Regions from separate parts of the Paenibacillus sp. FSL H8-0283 genome, predicted to be linked through region 2. Evidence: predicted binding sites of a transcription regulator. Region 2 holds the regulator's gene; the other holds the start of a gene.
The links. The regulator CtsR, encoded in region 2, represses protease genes until heat stress. The targets are predictions, from matches to a motif close to ATGGTCAATAAAGGTCAAACA.
Positions count from the first base shown of each region.

Region 1 (8,268 bases), 990 kb from region 2:
TGAGGATGTACGAATTATGCGAGATATGCGTAACTCCGTTAACCGGATTGTCAATTGTGAGACCGCCAACCTGAACAAAACGATTGGAGCCGCGGTAAGACAAATCGATAATATCCGGTTGTTACAAAAGGAAGTTGGTTTGGAATCGCTGCCTGAGAAACTTCGCGAGGTGGCGGAGGTTCGACTAGCTCATCCGGATATTAACTTGAAGGAAGTTGGCGAGCTCCTTAAAGGTACAGTCAGCAAGTCGGGAGTGAACCATCGGCTTCGTAAAATTGATGAGCTGGCTGAGAAAGTACGCACAGAACGTTATGGTTAAGACGGAGTAGGGTAAAGTAACAAGGTCGGCTGTTTCTGCTGAACAGAAAGGTCGGGGAAGTCAACCGTTAAGGATCTAGGGGACTTACTTAGGTCATTGGATGCGCTGTGCAAAAGATGAAATAGGGCAAGATAATGCCCGTCAAAGCACCCTGAGTTTTTTCTTCTAGTGTCCTGCACGGGTTAATGGTATAATGTTGTTTAAATATAATTGTGTATTTAATGTCCAGATTTCATAATAGGGGGTAAGTTTCCATGACAAAGCACCCGGTAGTTGTCCGTTTGAAAACGGGTCTCCATGCCAGACCTGCGGCACTGTTCGTTCAAGAAGCGAATAAGTACTCGTCTGAAGTGTTCGTCGAGAAGGACGACAAAAAAGTTAATGCAAAAAGTATCATGGGGATCATGAGCCTTGCAATTAGCACAGGTACGGAAATCCAGATTAGTGCAGAAGGTGCGGATGCCGAACAGGCTGTAAACGCTTTAGTTAGTCTGGTAAGCAAGGAAGAGCTCGAAAACCAATAAGATATGATCAATCCAATGAAGAAGTCCCGAAAGGGGCTTTTTTGCGTTTTTCACGTTTATGCTATCGTCAAGTGCAACATTATGGAATTTGTCCCGTCTGTTAAGGTATCAAATCGTTTAAAGTTTGAGATGTTAACACATAAGGAGGCTATCGTGATGGGTAAACAATGGATGAAACCGTTTGGTGCGGTGCTGGTGGCAAGTACGTTGCTTGTTGGAGGAACAGCATGGGTTGCACCAGGTAACTATGCTTACGCTGCAGAGGTTCAGGGAGTACAACAGAATGTGATTAATGTTGTGGGTAAAGGTGAGATTCAGGTGAAGCCTGATATCGCGTATCTGTCCATTGGTGTGAACAGTACTGCAGAGACAGCTGCATCTGCTCAAAAAGCGAATGCTGCCAAAGTTCAAAAAGTATCCAATTTGCTGAAGAACACGTGGAAGATCAGTGCAGACGACATTCAAACGAGTCAGTTCTCTGTACAACCCAACTATACGTATAGTGAAAAAGATGGACAACAAATTAAAGGATATACAGCGCATCATACGCTGACAGTCACATATCGTCAGATGGACAAGATTGGCGAGTTGCTCGATGCTGCTTCGGGTGCGGGTGCCAACAATATTGAAAACGTACGCTTTACTGTAGAAAATCCGGAAAGTTATGAATCCCAAGTGATTGAAAAAGCTGTTGCCAATGCAGATGTGAAAGCTGGCGCCATTGCAAAAGCAGTTAAACGTCAACTGGGTGCTGTTCTTTCCGTAAGCCAAGGTGATGCCAATGTGCCTGTATTCTATGCAAGCGAGGCGTTGATGTCCAAAGCACAAGATACAGCAGGTGGTACTGAGATTGAAACAGGCCAGGTTAAAGTAAGTACAATCCTGAATATCACGTATGAAATGAAATAAACAAGAGTGAACTAAGGATTGTAAGCTCAAGTAACCTTTATAAGTGTCATTTGAAGGGTAAAATGAAATAATGACAAAGACTTTGTCCTGTGGACAGAGTCTTTTTTTGTTGGAAAAGCAAACTTTGATGAAGTTAGATAGGAGGGAACTTTATTCGAAGCAACATGAAATGTTGTATATTGGTATCTTTTTTGTATAGTTGTTCGTGACAAAAAGGTCATATCCCCATATATTTTCCTACTGATATTCATCAACATTGTAACTCGAGCTGTAAACCTTTCCGAATTCGGGTTAATTATAATAGAGAGGTGAGCGTATGAGATATGCGATCAGGTCAGGATTACATACGCAATGATCCCTAATTGTGAATTCAGAGAGGAGTTTTATATATGACATCATGGAAAAAATGGACAAGTGCATTGCTCGCAGCAGGAATTATTGTAGGTAGCGGTTCGGTGTGGCAGGACAGTTCGGTTCAGGCGGCATCGGTATCCTCGAAAGTGACAACCACAGCTGAGGTGACCCTGAAGTCGGGTGGAAAAACACTGACTCAAAAAGGACTTCTTCAAGGTGGCTCAACTTGGGTATCTCTTACGGCGGTTAAAGATGTGGCAGGTGGGACTCTGAAATATGATGCGAAAACCAAAGAGTACGCTTTGACAGCAGCCAATAACACGATGACGATCAGCCTATTGGATGGCGAGCCGAGTGTTCGAATTAACAACTATTATCCTCAAGTGGACGCAAAGCTGATCAACGGCAGATTATATATCCCATTCTCGGCAATGAGAGATTATCTGGGTGTACAGGGGAATTGGGATGCCAAAACCAAAACGTTGTCACTCAGCAAGTTGAAACAAAATAACGTTAAAATTAAAGCGGCAACAGTTAATGTCACTGTAAAAAATGCTGAAGTAGATGTTCAATATCCACAGGTGAGTGGACTTGCCAGCAAAGAAGCTGAAGCGGCGATCAATAAAGTGCTGAAAGACGAAGTGGATACTTATGTAGCTGACTTCAAGAAACAGACATCTGAATTCGGCGGTGCAACCGCCAACCGTCCATATGCATTTGAGAGCTCCTATGTAGTGACGTACAACGAAAAAGGCGTGCTGGGACTCATTACACAACGATACGAAGATTATGCTGGCGCTCATGGCATGACATACCGTACGGGCCACACCTTTGCACTGGACACAGGTAAGGAGCTTACGTTAGATGATGTGCTGCAAAATAACAAAACGATGCGCGAGACGTTGAGTAAAAAAGTGGGTGAGCAACTGAAAGCCCGCGGTGGATACCTCGACGGTTATAAAGGTTTGAATAAAGATCAAGATTACTATGTGACACCAACGGGTGTAGTTGTGTTCTTCCAGTTGTATGAGTATACGGCGTACGCAGAAGGCTTCCCTGAAATGCCATTTACGTACAAAGAGCTTCTCCCTAAAGGCACAGAACCTTTCAGTAATGTAAATGGAACCAAATAAAGAATCATTATTATGCACTCTTAAGTTATTTTTCTTATAAAATGAAAAAAGAAGCCCCCATCATAATTATGATGAGGGCTTCTTCTCGTATAGACAACACAATTATATGTTGCTGATTACGTTAGGTGTTGATTATGTTAACGCATAGACCGTGGTCTACGTCACACTTAGATGCCTTGTGATCCTACGTTTTCGATAACTTTATCAATGATACCGTAATCGGCGGCTTCAGCAGCACTCATGAAGTAGTCACGATCTGTATCTTTCTCAATCCGCTCCAGCGGTTGACCTGAACGCTCAGAGATGATGCGGTTCAAGGTATCACGCATTTTCAGGATGCGGCGAGCACGAATTTCGATGTCAGAAGCCTGACCTTGTGCACCACCAAGTGGTTGGTGAATCATAATTTCACTGTTTGGTAATGCAAAACGTTTACCTTTTGCACCGGCATTCAACAGGAATGCACCCATGGAAGCCGCCATACCTACACAGATGGTAGATACATCCGGTTTGATGAATTGCATTGTATCGTAAATCGCCATACCGGCTGTAATCGATCCGCCTGGGCTGTTGATGTATAAGTGAATGTCTTTCTCCGGATCTTCCGCAGCCAGGAACAACATCTGTGCCATAATGGCATTAGCCACTACGTCATTAACATCGCTACCAAGGAAAATAATACGATCCTTCAGCAATCTGGAGTAGATGTCGTAGGCGCGCTCACCCCGGTTGCTCTGTTCAACGACCATTGGAATAAAACTCACGTGAAAAACCTCCTTGGAATGTAAATGTTATTGGTGTTTATACTTAAACTGTTACCGTATTACCCACATAATAAACAATTCCAAACAAAAAGTCAAAGAAAGTCAAACTAACTTGCAAAAAAAAGAAACCTTTCCGGTTTCATTGGTTAAATGGGTTATGAGCTGTTAAATAAAAATGGCGCGCCCGCCAAGAATCGAACTTGGATCTCAGGCTTCGGAGGCCTACGTCATATCCATTGGACCACGGGCGCACATTAATTTGCTACCAATTTATGTAGCTTTCTAAATATATGACAGCAATAATGATTATAGCTCATGAAATATTTAATTGCAAGCAGTTCGTTGTGGTATTGGTTTGGATTAACCTAAAAATGATCATGATGAAGAAGAGTGGATAAAGAGTGCATTTAAGTAAATGCTATTAGAGGTTTTGGACATGCCGTATGAAATGTGATTCTGAGCGATATGTAGATCGAATTCATTTGTTTCTTCTATATATGGTATGCGTGAGCTAGTCCTAGATCATGAAAGTCTAGGATTGTGAAAATAGGCGCGTACAAACGCTGAATGCGTGTCGAAATAACACGTTGAAACACTTGCATGTCACGTCAGTTTTAGGTAGAATAGACGTGGGACTTAAAAAGTTAACCCGGGACGTTTTAGGGCCACGAAAGAGAGCTTAGAACGAGAACTTGCGGGAGTGGAAAGCATGCGAACGATTTTAGAAGTACAAAAGCAGCTTCTGCCTGATCTCATGGATATCTTGAAAAAGAGGTATACGATTCTGCAACAGATCATGTTATCGGATGTGATCGGACGGAGAACGTTAGCTAATTCCATGCAGATGACCGAGCGGGTTCTGAGGGCTGAGACCGATCTGTTAAAGGCTCAGGGACTTATTGAAATTGACAGTGCAGGAATGAAGATCAGCGAGGCAGGGTATGATTTGCTGCAGCAGTTAGAGCCCGTAGCCAAAGAGCTGTTCGGATTATCCGAGCTGGAAGAGCGCATCAAGCAAGCCTACGGTCTGCAAAAGGTAGTTGTGGTTCCTGGTGATTCGGACGTTTCTCCATTTGCCAAAAGGGAACTGGGCAGAGCTGGAGCGAAGGCTCTCGGCAATATCATGAGTGACAACGACGTTGTCGCCGTTACTGGCGGTTCAACAACGGCCGAAGTCGCAGAACAACTAAATCCGCCAACATCGCTCAAAGGTGTCTGGTTCGTACCGGCACGCGGTGGACTTGGAGAAAGCCTTGAAATTCAGGCTAATACGATCGCATCCACAATGGCAAAACGGGTAGGGGCGCAATACAAACTCCTGCATGTACCGGATTTGCTCAGTGATCATGCCTATGAATCATTAATCCAGGACCCTAGTGTTCAGGAGATTCTGCAGCTGATCAGGCAATCACGGATTGTTATTCATGGAATTGGTGATGCCGTAGAGATGGCTAAAAGACGCAAACTTGCGACGGAGATTATAGATGAACTTCAGGAGCAAGGGGCCGTATCTGAATCTTTCGGTTATTACTTTAATGATCAGGGTAAGGTGGTACATACCATGCTTACACTGGGTATGCGACTTCAGGATATTGAACGAACCGATGTTGTGATTGGAATTGCAGGTGGCAAAAGCAAAGCTGCTGCTATACATTCCGTGTTACGATTTGGTCAGGAAGATATTCTGATTATTGATGAGGCTGCTGCCGAAGTCATCGTTGCTGAAATGGAATAAGGTTTTACTTTGCATCACAACTATTGTTGTCTTGACGGACTTCACCGTCTGTCTTGAATATATAAGTTTCATAAAAAATTAATCAAAACTTGGGAGGAACTTACTCATGATTAAAGTAGGTATTAACGGTTTTGGACGTATTGGACGCTTGGCATTCCGCCGTATTCAAAATGTAGCAGGCATCGAGGTAGTAGCAATCAACGACTTGACTGACGCTAAAATGCTCGCTCATTTGCTCAAATATGATACAACTCAAGGTCGCTTCGATGGCGATGTTGAAGTACACGATGGCTTCTTCAAAGTGAACGGCAAAGAAGTTAAAGTATTGGCTAACCGTAATCCAGAAGAACTTCCTTGGGGCGACCTGGGCGTAGATATCGTTCTGGAATGTACTGGTTTCTTCACAACGAAAGAAGCAGCTGAGAAACACTTGAAAGGTGGAGCTAAGAAAGTTGTTATCTCCGCACCAGCTACTGGCGACATGAAAACCATCGTTTACAACGTAAACCATGAAATCCTCGACGGTACTGAAACTGTAATCTCCGGCGCATCTTGCACAACAAACTGCCTGGCACCTATGGCAAAAACACTGCAAGACAAATTCGGAATCGTTCAAGGTTTGATGACTACAATTCACGCTTACACTGGCGACCAAAACACGTTGGATGCTCCACACCCTAAAGGTGACTTCCGTCGTGCTCGCGCAGCAGCTGAAAACATCATCCCTAACACAACTGGTGCTGCTAAAGCAATCGGTCTGGTAATCCCAGAACTGCAAGGCATCCTTGATGGTGCAGCTCAACGTGTACCAGTAGCTACTGGTTCCCTGACTGAGCTCGTAACTGTTCTGAACAAAAAAGTAACTGCTGAAGAAGTTAACGCAGCTATGCAAGAAGCTTCCGATCCAGAAACTTTTGGATACACAGAAGACGAAATCGTATCTTCCGATATCCAAGGAATCACTTTCGGTTCCCTGTTTGATGCAACTCAAACTAAAGTTCTGACTGTTGGCGACCAACAATTGGTTAAAACTGTAGCTTGGTATGACAATGAAATGTCCTACACTGCACAATTGGTTCGCACTTTGGAGCACTTTGCAAAAATGATTAAGTAATATCTGCAATAACATAGAGCGGAAACAGATGCTATATTGTTTCCGCTCTTTATATATCTACATTTTGCAAATTTCTCAAAAACACCAGGATTGACGAGGGATTTTAGCTCTTGATTGGTCCACCAAATACATGGGTGCGGAGGAAATACAGATGAACAAAAAAAGTGTACGCGATATCGAATTGACAGGAAAACGGGCTTTTGTCCGTGTAGATTTCAATGTGCCGCTCGAAGATGGTAAAATTACAGATGACAAACGTATTCGTGCAACGCTTCCTACAATCAACTTCTTGATTGAAAAAGGCGCTAAAGTCATTTTGGCAAGCCACATGGGTCGTCCTAACGGCGAAGTGGTTGAATCTTTGCGTTTGACTCCAGCAGCTGAGCGTTTGTCTGAATTGCTTGGTAAAACAGTTGTTAAAGCTGACGGTTCTGTTGGTGACGCTGTTAAAGCTCAAATCGCTGAACTGAAGAACGGCGACGTATTGTTGCTTGAAAACGTTCGTTTCCACGCAGGCGAAGAGAAAAACGATCCGGAACTGGCAAAACAATTTGCTGAACTGGCTGACGTTTTCGTTAACGATGCGTTTGGCGCGGCTCACAGAGCACACGCTTCGACTGAAGGAATCGCTCACTTGCTTCCAGCAGTGTCCGGTTTGTTGATGGAGAAAGAACTTGAAGTGTTGGGTAAAGCAATTTCCAACCCTGAGCGTCCTTTCACAGCTATCATTGGTGGATCCAAAGTTAAGGACAAAATCGATGTAATCGACAACCTGCTGAACATTGCAGACAACGTAATCATCGGTGGCGGTCTGACTTACACGTTCTTCAAAGCACAAGGACATGAAATTGGACAATCCTTGCTGGATGATTCCAAACTTGATGTTGCTCTCGGTTTTATCGAAAAAGCGAAAAAATTGGGCAAAAACTTCTACCTGCCGGTAGATATCGTAGTATCTGACGATTTCAGTGCGAAAGCAAACACACAAATCGTTGACATCGATGGTATCCCAGCAGATTGGGAAGGTATCGACATCGGTCCTAAAACACGTGAGATCTATGCTGATGTAATCAAAAACTCCAAATTGGTTGTGTGGAACGGACCAATGGGCGTATTTGAAATCGAGCCATTCTCCCACGGTACTCGTGCAGTAGCGGAAGCTTGCGCTGAGACAGAAGCTTACACTGTAATTGGTGGCGGTGACTCCGCAGCAGCAGCTGAGAAGTTCAAATTGGCTGACAAGATGAACCACATCTCTACAGGTGGCGGTGCATCGCTCGAGTTCATGGAAGGTAAAGTACTTCCAGGCGTAGTGGCATTGAACGACAAGTAAGTTTTAGTAGCCTATAGCATGAAGGAGTTGAAACCCATGAGAACACCGATTATCGCAGGTAACTGGAAAATGTTCAAAACGGT
Region 1 covers NZ_CP150295.1:180,218-188,485, forward strand. Annotated here, with positions in the region: gene whiA (DNA-binding protein WhiA) at 1-319, shown strand, start outside; gene MHI52_RS00890 (HPr family phosphocarrier protein) at 574-843, shown strand; gene MHI52_RS00895 (SIMPL domain-containing protein) at 1,000-1,752, shown strand; gene MHI52_RS00900 (stalk domain-containing protein) at 2,142-3,239, shown strand; gene clpP (ATP-dependent Clp endopeptidase proteolytic subunit ClpP) at 3,407-4,003, opposite strand; tRNA gene MHI52_RS00910 (tRNA-Arg) at 4,180-4,254, opposite strand; gene MHI52_RS00915 (sugar-binding transcriptional regulator) at 4,713-5,738, shown strand; gene gap (type I glyceraldehyde-3-phosphate dehydrogenase) at 5,845-6,852, shown strand; gene MHI52_RS00925 (phosphoglycerate kinase) at 7,004-8,185, shown strand; gene tpiA (triose-phosphate isomerase) at 8,222-8,268, shown strand, end outside.
Region 1: clpP (ATP-dependent Clp endopeptidase proteolytic subunit ClpP) is a predicted target of CtsR. The motif match lies at 4,092-4,112, and genes of this name have one in related genera.

Region 2 (8,268 bases):
CTGTCCAGCGTTGGTGTGCTGACATTGGCAGGTGTGCCATTATGGCTGGATACAGCTTCACTGCTGCCAAGCAATTGCAGCACTTGTTGACGTGCTTTGTTCAGGCTAATTCCCAGGTTATTGAGCACACGTGCTGCCACACCCTCGCCTTCACGAATCAATCCGAGCAGGATATGCTCTGTGCCTACATAAGTGTGGCCCAATTTACGAGCTTCATCCATAGACAGTTCAATTACTTTTTTCGCACGTGGCGTATATGCAATGTTGGTAGGTTGCTCTTGGCCACGGCCAATTAGCGTTTCTACTTCATCCTGAATTTTTTCCAATCCGAGTCCCAGGCCGATCAGTGCTTTGGCTGCGATGCCTTCGCCTTCACGAATGAGGCCGAGCAAAATATGCTCAGTACCGATGTTATTATGACCGAGACGGACAGCTTCTTCCTGCGCGAGTGCGAGCACCTTTTGGGCCCGTTCCGTAAATCTTCCAAACATCATATCTCCTGCACCTCCATGGTTTTGGATAAAACGAGGGTCATATAATGAAATAACCGTCGTATTCTTCATATCATTTTTGTTTGCAGCCATGCTGCGAATAAAGTCATTCGGCATTTGTACATGCCTTATTATATAAAAGCCGCAATGCGGCATGAAACCATAATTCAATACTATATCAGGCTAAACTAGGACTTCTTCGCTGCATTGATCGTATCACGAATCAACTGAGCACGGTATATGTCACGCTCATCTGTGCGCATATCTTCCCCGAATGTTTTCTGCAAAAATCCCGGCTGTGTCATCACATTCAATTCATTCATTACCGTGATGGACAGTCCATCCAACAATCCGAGATCCACGCCAAGGCGTACATCCGATAAGCGCTGTGCAGCTTCCTTGGAATCAACAATAGCTGCATGAGACAATATGCCATAAGAACGCATGACACGATCCGTAATCCGCAGTCTGGAGTCGGTAATTAACCGTTCTCTGGCTGTACGTTCATGACCAATCATCTGTAACACAACACCATGCAGGTTCTCGATGACTTCCTGTTCTGTCTGTCCCAAAGTAATCTGGTTCGAGATCTGGAACAGGTTACCCATCGCCTCGCTACCTTCACCGTATATTCCTCTCACCGTCAATCCCACTTGGGAAACTGCGGTTAGAATACGGCCAATCTGCTGTGTCATCACCAGGGCAGGCAAGTGCATCATAACCGATGCTCTTACACCTGTACCTACATTAGTAGGACAGCTGGTTAAGTATCCTCTGCGATCATCAAAAGCATAATCCACGTGCGCTTCAAAAGCATCATCTATTGCGGAAGCTTTCTCCCAGGCTTCTTTCACCTGGAACCCCGGATAGAGGCACTGGATACGAAGATGATCCTCTTCGTTAATCATAATACTGACTGACTCATCCTCACTGAGAATAACCGCACCATTCCTGGATTCATTCGCAAGACTTGGACTGATGAGATGTTTCTCCACCAGCACCCGTTTGTCGAGTTCGTCAATATCGATCAGATCCAACGTATGAAAATCCCCAAAGGCATGAACGTCATCGTATTGAAGTACTTCGCTCAGCTTATTCAGCACCTCTTCCGATTGCTCATTGGAAGCCAGCATCGGAAACGGAACATGCTGAAGGTTGCGTGCAATCCGGACACGGCTGCTAATGACAATTTCGGAATCAGCCGCATCACTGCGCATCCAGTCGCTGAGCGCCTTCTCTGTAAAGCGCAGATTAGGCATTACGCATCCCTCCTACTCATGACAAACTTTACTCCTGAGCTATTCCTTTTTCAAGTCCTCTGATCTGGTCACGGATCTGGGCCGCCTCTTCAAATTCCTCTTGCGCGATGCTCTCCTGGAGCTCACGCTTGAGATCAGCGATTTGCCGTTTCACCTTGATGCGACCACCAGCTCGTGCAGGCACTTTGCCTACATGGGACGTATTACCATGAACCCGCTTGAACAAAGGATCCAGACGACTGTCAAAATATTTATAACATGAACTGCAGCCGAACCGGCCTATCTTACTAAATTGTGCGTACGTCATACCACACTCTTCACATTGAAGAGCTTTTGCAGGCGGTGTTCCTGCCGATCCACTTTTGCCGGCTGGATCAAAATCAAGCAATCCGGACAACAAGTTGTGAATGGAAAACCCGCCTGCTGTTCCAGGGATCATTTCCCCTTTTTCACGGGCACATGACTCACAAATATGGAATTCCGTCTTCTCTCCATTTACGATCTTCGTAAAATGAAGTGTCGCCGGACGTTTATTGCATTCTTGGCACAGCATATTGATGTACCTCCTTTGACCCCGATAGTTTTCATTTACCGAGCAAAGATATTAACATCGCCTTCAACATTCTGGCACGAATTTGATCCCGGTAAGGAAGTTTGACCAATATAACCTCTCTAGATACAGCAGCTCGCATCAACCCGGCTTCCCGCTTGTTCAAGAAGCGCGCTTCTTCCAATTGATAGATCAGACCTTCGGCAGCTGTCTGCCCGATCTCTTCACCAATACTATGGTGCAAATGATTATGCAGAGCTGATTGGGCCGGTAATTCAATGCGCTGTATGCGAACATAACCACCACCGCCGCGTTTACTCTCTACCAGGTATCCCTTCTCGAGTGTAAAACGTGTGCTGATGACATAATTGATCTGGGAAGGTACACATGAGAATTGATCTGCCAGATCATTACGCTGAATTTCAACCATTCCTTCGGGACTTTCATGCAAAATACTCTTCAGATATCGTTCGATAATATCAGAGATATTACGCATCCAATCATCCTCCACTGTCTGAAACGTTAAGTCAATAAGGACCCACACGCCCCCACAGAGTACACCTTCTCTACCCATTTAACCAATCAGGGAAACAGCGAATCTTGCTTCCAATGGTGTCAACAGGAGAGCGAAGGAAGCACGAAGGTCCTTTAATATTCCCTTGATCCTCCGATGAAATGAATCCCGTATATTGGCGATCATGCATCAGATTGTAGAAAGAAAGCTACTTAAGTATTAAACCTTTAGTTGACTTTGACTTTCTTTGACTTTATAACCATTATAGCATATTTTGTGGTTTTGCCAAGTGGGGTCACTATTCATTTTTTACGATTTTACACGAAATATTCCCCGGACACAAAAAAACCTCCCCAAAATTGCTGGAGAAGTCCATTTGTCTTTCAATCACGCCGTATTTCTATATAAGCTAATAAGTTAAATGGAGCAGTGGGAATAGTCATCAGAAGAAATCGAGCAAATAGGTTTCCCGTTCAGGAATCGCTTGTTCCAAAGCCTTGATTGCTGTGTTCGGTCCGTGAATTCTTCCGATTCGTGCCATTTCCGTTGGTCTGCGATATCCCATCAGCACCGCGGTAAGGGATTGAATATCCACCTTAATGATCTGATCATCAGTAATTGGCTCCGTTGTTTTCCATATGGACGCTGTTCCGTTCATTGCCACGTTTAATTGCCATACCCCTTCATTCCATGGAGCGTGGGCATCTTCTACCTGAAGTACAATCTGAACCGGTGAGTCCTGGCTTGCAAATGGATACTGGGATATAAACTGCTCTACACTAACGATACGCGCCATAAAATAAGGTACAATCTCCTGCTGAATCCGTGGGTTATCCAATTGGAAGGCAAGCGTATCACTGGCAGGCGCCTGCAACGTAACTTCCTGGATCATGGAATCATGGTTAGCAATAAAGGTCCACAGCCCTTGCCTAGCCTCTTCATTCAGATAGATGATCTCTTTAATGGTAAATTTATTTTCCTTAACCTCATATAAAAGATAACCTTGTGCTGCATCAGCTTCATCGTAATATACAGCCTTCTGGCTGGTCCCATTAACAAGAACTGAATTCTCCCACCTTGCATCATCCCGAACCAGAGTTCCGTTATAACGCTCAGCATAAGCACTGTATACTTCCTTTAATATGCTGAGGCCCGGATCCCCACGCCGAATTGTTCCAGGTGTCGCTTTTTTCTGAGGCAAATGAGCTGTAGGTACTTTATAACGTTTAAATTCAACATACGTCTCCCATCCATACTTCCGATAGAAACCAAAAGAGAATGGATGCAAGAATGATATGCTCTGTTTGTTACGATTCATTTCTTCCAACGCATGCTTCAGCAGACCCGCTACCCAGCCTTTGCGTCTATACTCTGGCCAGGTGGCAACACCCGCAATACCGCCCATCTCGAACGATCTGCCATGAATATAGGTTTGAAAAGGAATGATGTGAAGTTTGGCTCCTAGCTGCCCGTCCTCATATACACCCCATATATCCTGTGACGAAAATTGACTCCGCCGTTTTTCTTTCTGTTCTTCACTCATTACTACTTGAAAAGCATATTCGGAGAGTGCCATCGCCGGTTCAAAATCATCTACCGTCAATTTCTGAATTTCCATGTTGTCCTACACCCCATTCGCTAGAGTTATATCAATCCAAATCATGGCCTGATATCTGATATATGTACCCCTTAGAGTGTGTCAGAGGATTCTTACAAAGTCAAATAAGAGATGCTTCCGCATCCCCTAAAATAAACAAATAAAAACCACCACCGAATAACATCGGCAGTGGTTCTTCGCTTGGCGGCGTCCTACTCTCCCAGGACCCTGCGGTCCAAGTACCATCGGCGCTAGAGGGCTTAACGGTCGTGTTCGGGATGGGTACGTGTGGAACCCCTCCGCCATCGCCACCAAACGCGATTTGTCGAAGCATAGCTTCTTAAAATCAGATATGGAACTGAAAATCATACACACGTTCTGTGATGTACCAATTTTCATTTCAGAGATCGTTCTCTGAAAACTAGATTCGAAACGAAACATGCGAATTATCACTTGCTATTGGATAAGCCCTCGACCGATTAGTACTGGTCAGCTCCATGCATTGCTGCACTTCCACCCCCAGCCTATCTACCTCGTCGTCTTCAAGGGGTCTTACATACTGGGAAATCTCATCTTGAGGGGGGCTTCACGCTTAGATGCTTTCAGCGTTTATCCCGTCCGTACATAGCTACCCAGCGGTGCTCCTGGCGGAACAACTGGTACACCAGCGGTACGTCCATCCCGGTCCTCTCGTACTAAGGACAGCTCCTCTCAAATTTCCTACGCCCACGACAGATAGGGACCGAACTGTCTCACGACGTTCTGAACCCAGCTCGCGTACCGCTTTAATGGGCGAACAGCCCAACCCTTGGGACCTACTTCAGCCCCAGGATGCGATGAGCCGACATCGAGGTGCCAAACCTCCCCGTCGATGTGGACTCTTGGGGGAGATAAGCCTGTTATCCCCAGGGTAGCTTTTATCCGTTGAGCGATGGCCCTTCCATGCGGTACCACCGGATCACTAAGCCCGACTTTCGTCCCTGCTCGACTTGTAGGTCTCGCAGTCAAGCTCCCTTATGCCTTTGCACTCTTCGAATGATTTCCAACCATTCTGAGGGAACCTTTGGGCGCCTCCGTTACTCTTTAGGAGGCGACCGCCCCAGTCAAACTGCCCACCTGACACTGTCCCCGCACCGGATTACGGTACCAGGTTAGAACCTAGATACGATCAGGGTGGTATCCCAACGTTGCCTCCACACAAGCTGGCGCTCATGCTTCAAAGGCTCCCACCTATCCTGTACAGATCGTACCCAAATTCAATATCAAGCTGCAGTAAAGCTCCATGGGGTCTTTCCGTCTTGTCGCGGGTAACCTGCATCTTCACAGGTATTAAAATTTCACCGGATCTCTCGTTGAGACAGCGCCCAAGTCGTTACGCCATTCGTGCGGGTCAGAATTTACCTGACAAGGAATTTCGCTACCTTAGGACCGTTATAGTTACGGCCGCCGTTTACTGGGGCTTCGGTTCACAGCTTCGGATTGCTCCTAACCACTCCCCTTAACCTTCCAGCACCGGGCAGGCGTCAGCCCGTATACTTCGCCTTACGGCTTCGCACAGACCTGTGTTTTTGCTAAACAGTCGCTTGGGCCTTTTCACTGCGGCCCCCTCGTGCTATTCACACTACCGGGGCACCCCTTCTCCCGAAGTTACGGGGTCATTTTGCCGAGTTCCTTAACGAGAGTTCTTCCGCGCGCCTTAGAATACTCTTCTCGCCTACCTGTGTCGGTTTGCGGTACGGGCACCATCACCTGGCTAGAGGCTTTTCTTGGCAGTGTGAGATCATGACCTTCGCTACTATAATTTTCGCTCCCCATCACAGCTCAGCCTTACAATGTGCGGATTTGCCTACACATCAGCCTTACTGCTTAGACGGACATCCATCAGTCCGCGTCACTACCCTACTGCGTCCCCCCATTGCTCATAACGGCTTACGGTGGTACAGGAATTTCGACCTGTTGTCCTTCGACTACGCCTTTCGGCCTCGCCTTAGGTCCCGACTTACCCTGAGCGGACGAGCCTTCCTCAGGAACCCTTAGGCTTTCGGCGGATCAGATTCTCACTGATCTTTTCGTTACTCATACCGGCATTCTCACTTGTATAATGTCCAGCGCTCCTTACGGTACACCTTCAACCCTTATACAACGCTCCCCTACCCCTGATGCAAAGCATCAAGCCATAGCTTCGGTGGTGTGTTTAGCCCCGTTACATTTTCGGCGCAGAGTCACTCGACCAGTGAGCTATTACGCACTCTTTCAATGATGGCTGCTTCTAAGCCAACATCCTGGTTGTCTGTGCAACTCCACATCCTTTCCCACTTAACACACACTTGGGGACCTTAGCTGATGGTCTGGGCTGTTTCCCTTTTGACAATGGATCTTAGCACTCACTGTCTGACTCCCGGAAGTAAGTCTATGGCATTCGGAGTTTGACTGAGCTTGGTAACCCTTGCGGGCCCCGCACCCAATCAGTGCTCTACCTCCACGACTCTGTTTTCCGAGGCTAGCCCTAAAGCTATTTCGGGGAGAACCAGCTATCTCCGAGTTCGATTGGAATTTCTCCGCTACCCCCACCTCATCCCCGCATTTTTCAACATGCGTGGGTTCGGGCCTCCAGTGCGTGTTACCGCACCTTCACCCTGGACAGGGGTAGATCACCCGGTTTCGGGTCTACGTCCACGTACTAATTCGCCCTATTCAGACTCGCTTTCGCTGCGGCTCCGGCTCTTCACCTTAACCTTGCACGGGAACGTAACTCGCCGGTTCATTCTACAAAAGGCACGCCATCACCCCTAAAACGGGCTCTGACTTTTTGTAAGCACACGGTTTCAGGTTCTATTTCACTCCCCTTCCGGGGTGCTTTTCACCTTTCCCTCACGGTACTGCTTCACTATCGGTCGCTAGGAAGTATTTAGCCTTGGCAGATGGTCCTGCCGGATTCATACGGGGTTTCACGTGCCCCGCACTACTCGGGATCCGTCTCGGAGGGAACAGACTTTCAACTACAGGGCTTTTACCTTCTTTGGCGGGCCTTTCCAGACCTCTTCGCTTAACCGGTTCCTTTGTAACTCCATGTGAGACGTCCCACAACCCCAAAGAGCAAGCTCTCTGGTTTGGGCTTCTCCGCGTTCGCTCGCCGCTACTGACGGAATCACTATTGTTTTCTCTTCCTCAGGGTACTTAGATGTTTCAGTTCCCCTGGTATGCCTCTGCATAACCTATGTATTCAGTTATGAGTAACTGGAAATTACCCCAGCTGGGTTTCCCCATTCGGACACCCCCGGATCAAAGCTTGCTTACAGCTCCCCGAGGCAGTTTCGTTGTTCGCCACGTCCTTCATCGGCTCCTAGCGCCTAGGCATCCTCCGTGTGCTCTTAGTAGCTTAACCATTTTGTTCCGGTTTCGGTCGCTCGCTTCCCTTGTTTTGCTTGCGCAAAGCCAAAAGTCGCTCTCACCCGATACCCTCACAAAAGCAATTTAACTACCTTTATACACTTGACTTGTTTACACAAGATCAGCTTAAAGGAATGTTCTAATTCGCGTTTGTTTCGTTTCGATATCTAGTTTTCAAAGAACAAGCCAAATAGATGAAATTGTTTGGTGGAGCCAAGCGGGATCGAACCGCTGACCTCCTGCTTGCAAGGCAGGCGCTCTCCCAGCTGAGCTATGGCCCCTCAAATTCCATCAAAACTGAACAAATGGATAAGTAACTGTGTTGCTGTTGCAGGTTCTAAGAACCTGCGTATTTGAATGTTTCCGTTGCAGGAAACGATTCTCCATAGAAAGGAGGTGATCCAGCCGCACCTTCCGATACGGCTACCTTGTTACGACTTCACCCCAATCATCTATCCCACCTTCGG
Region 2 covers NZ_CP150295.1:6,282,408-6,290,675, forward strand. Annotated here, with positions in the region: gene MHI52_RS27770 (ATP-dependent Clp protease ATP-binding subunit) at 1-494, opposite strand, end outside; gene MHI52_RS27775 (protein arginine kinase) at 680-1,750, opposite strand; gene MHI52_RS27780 (UvrB/UvrC motif-containing protein) at 1,779-2,303, opposite strand; gene MHI52_RS27785 (CtsR family transcriptional regulator) at 2,335-2,796, opposite strand; gene eis (enhanced intracellular survival protein Eis) at 3,257-4,432, opposite strand; rRNA gene rrf (5S ribosomal RNA) at 4,611-4,727, opposite strand; rRNA gene MHI52_RS27800 (23S ribosomal RNA) at 4,871-7,796, opposite strand; tRNA gene MHI52_RS27805 (tRNA-Ala) at 8,007-8,082, opposite strand; rRNA gene MHI52_RS27810 (16S ribosomal RNA) at 8,191-8,268, opposite strand, start outside.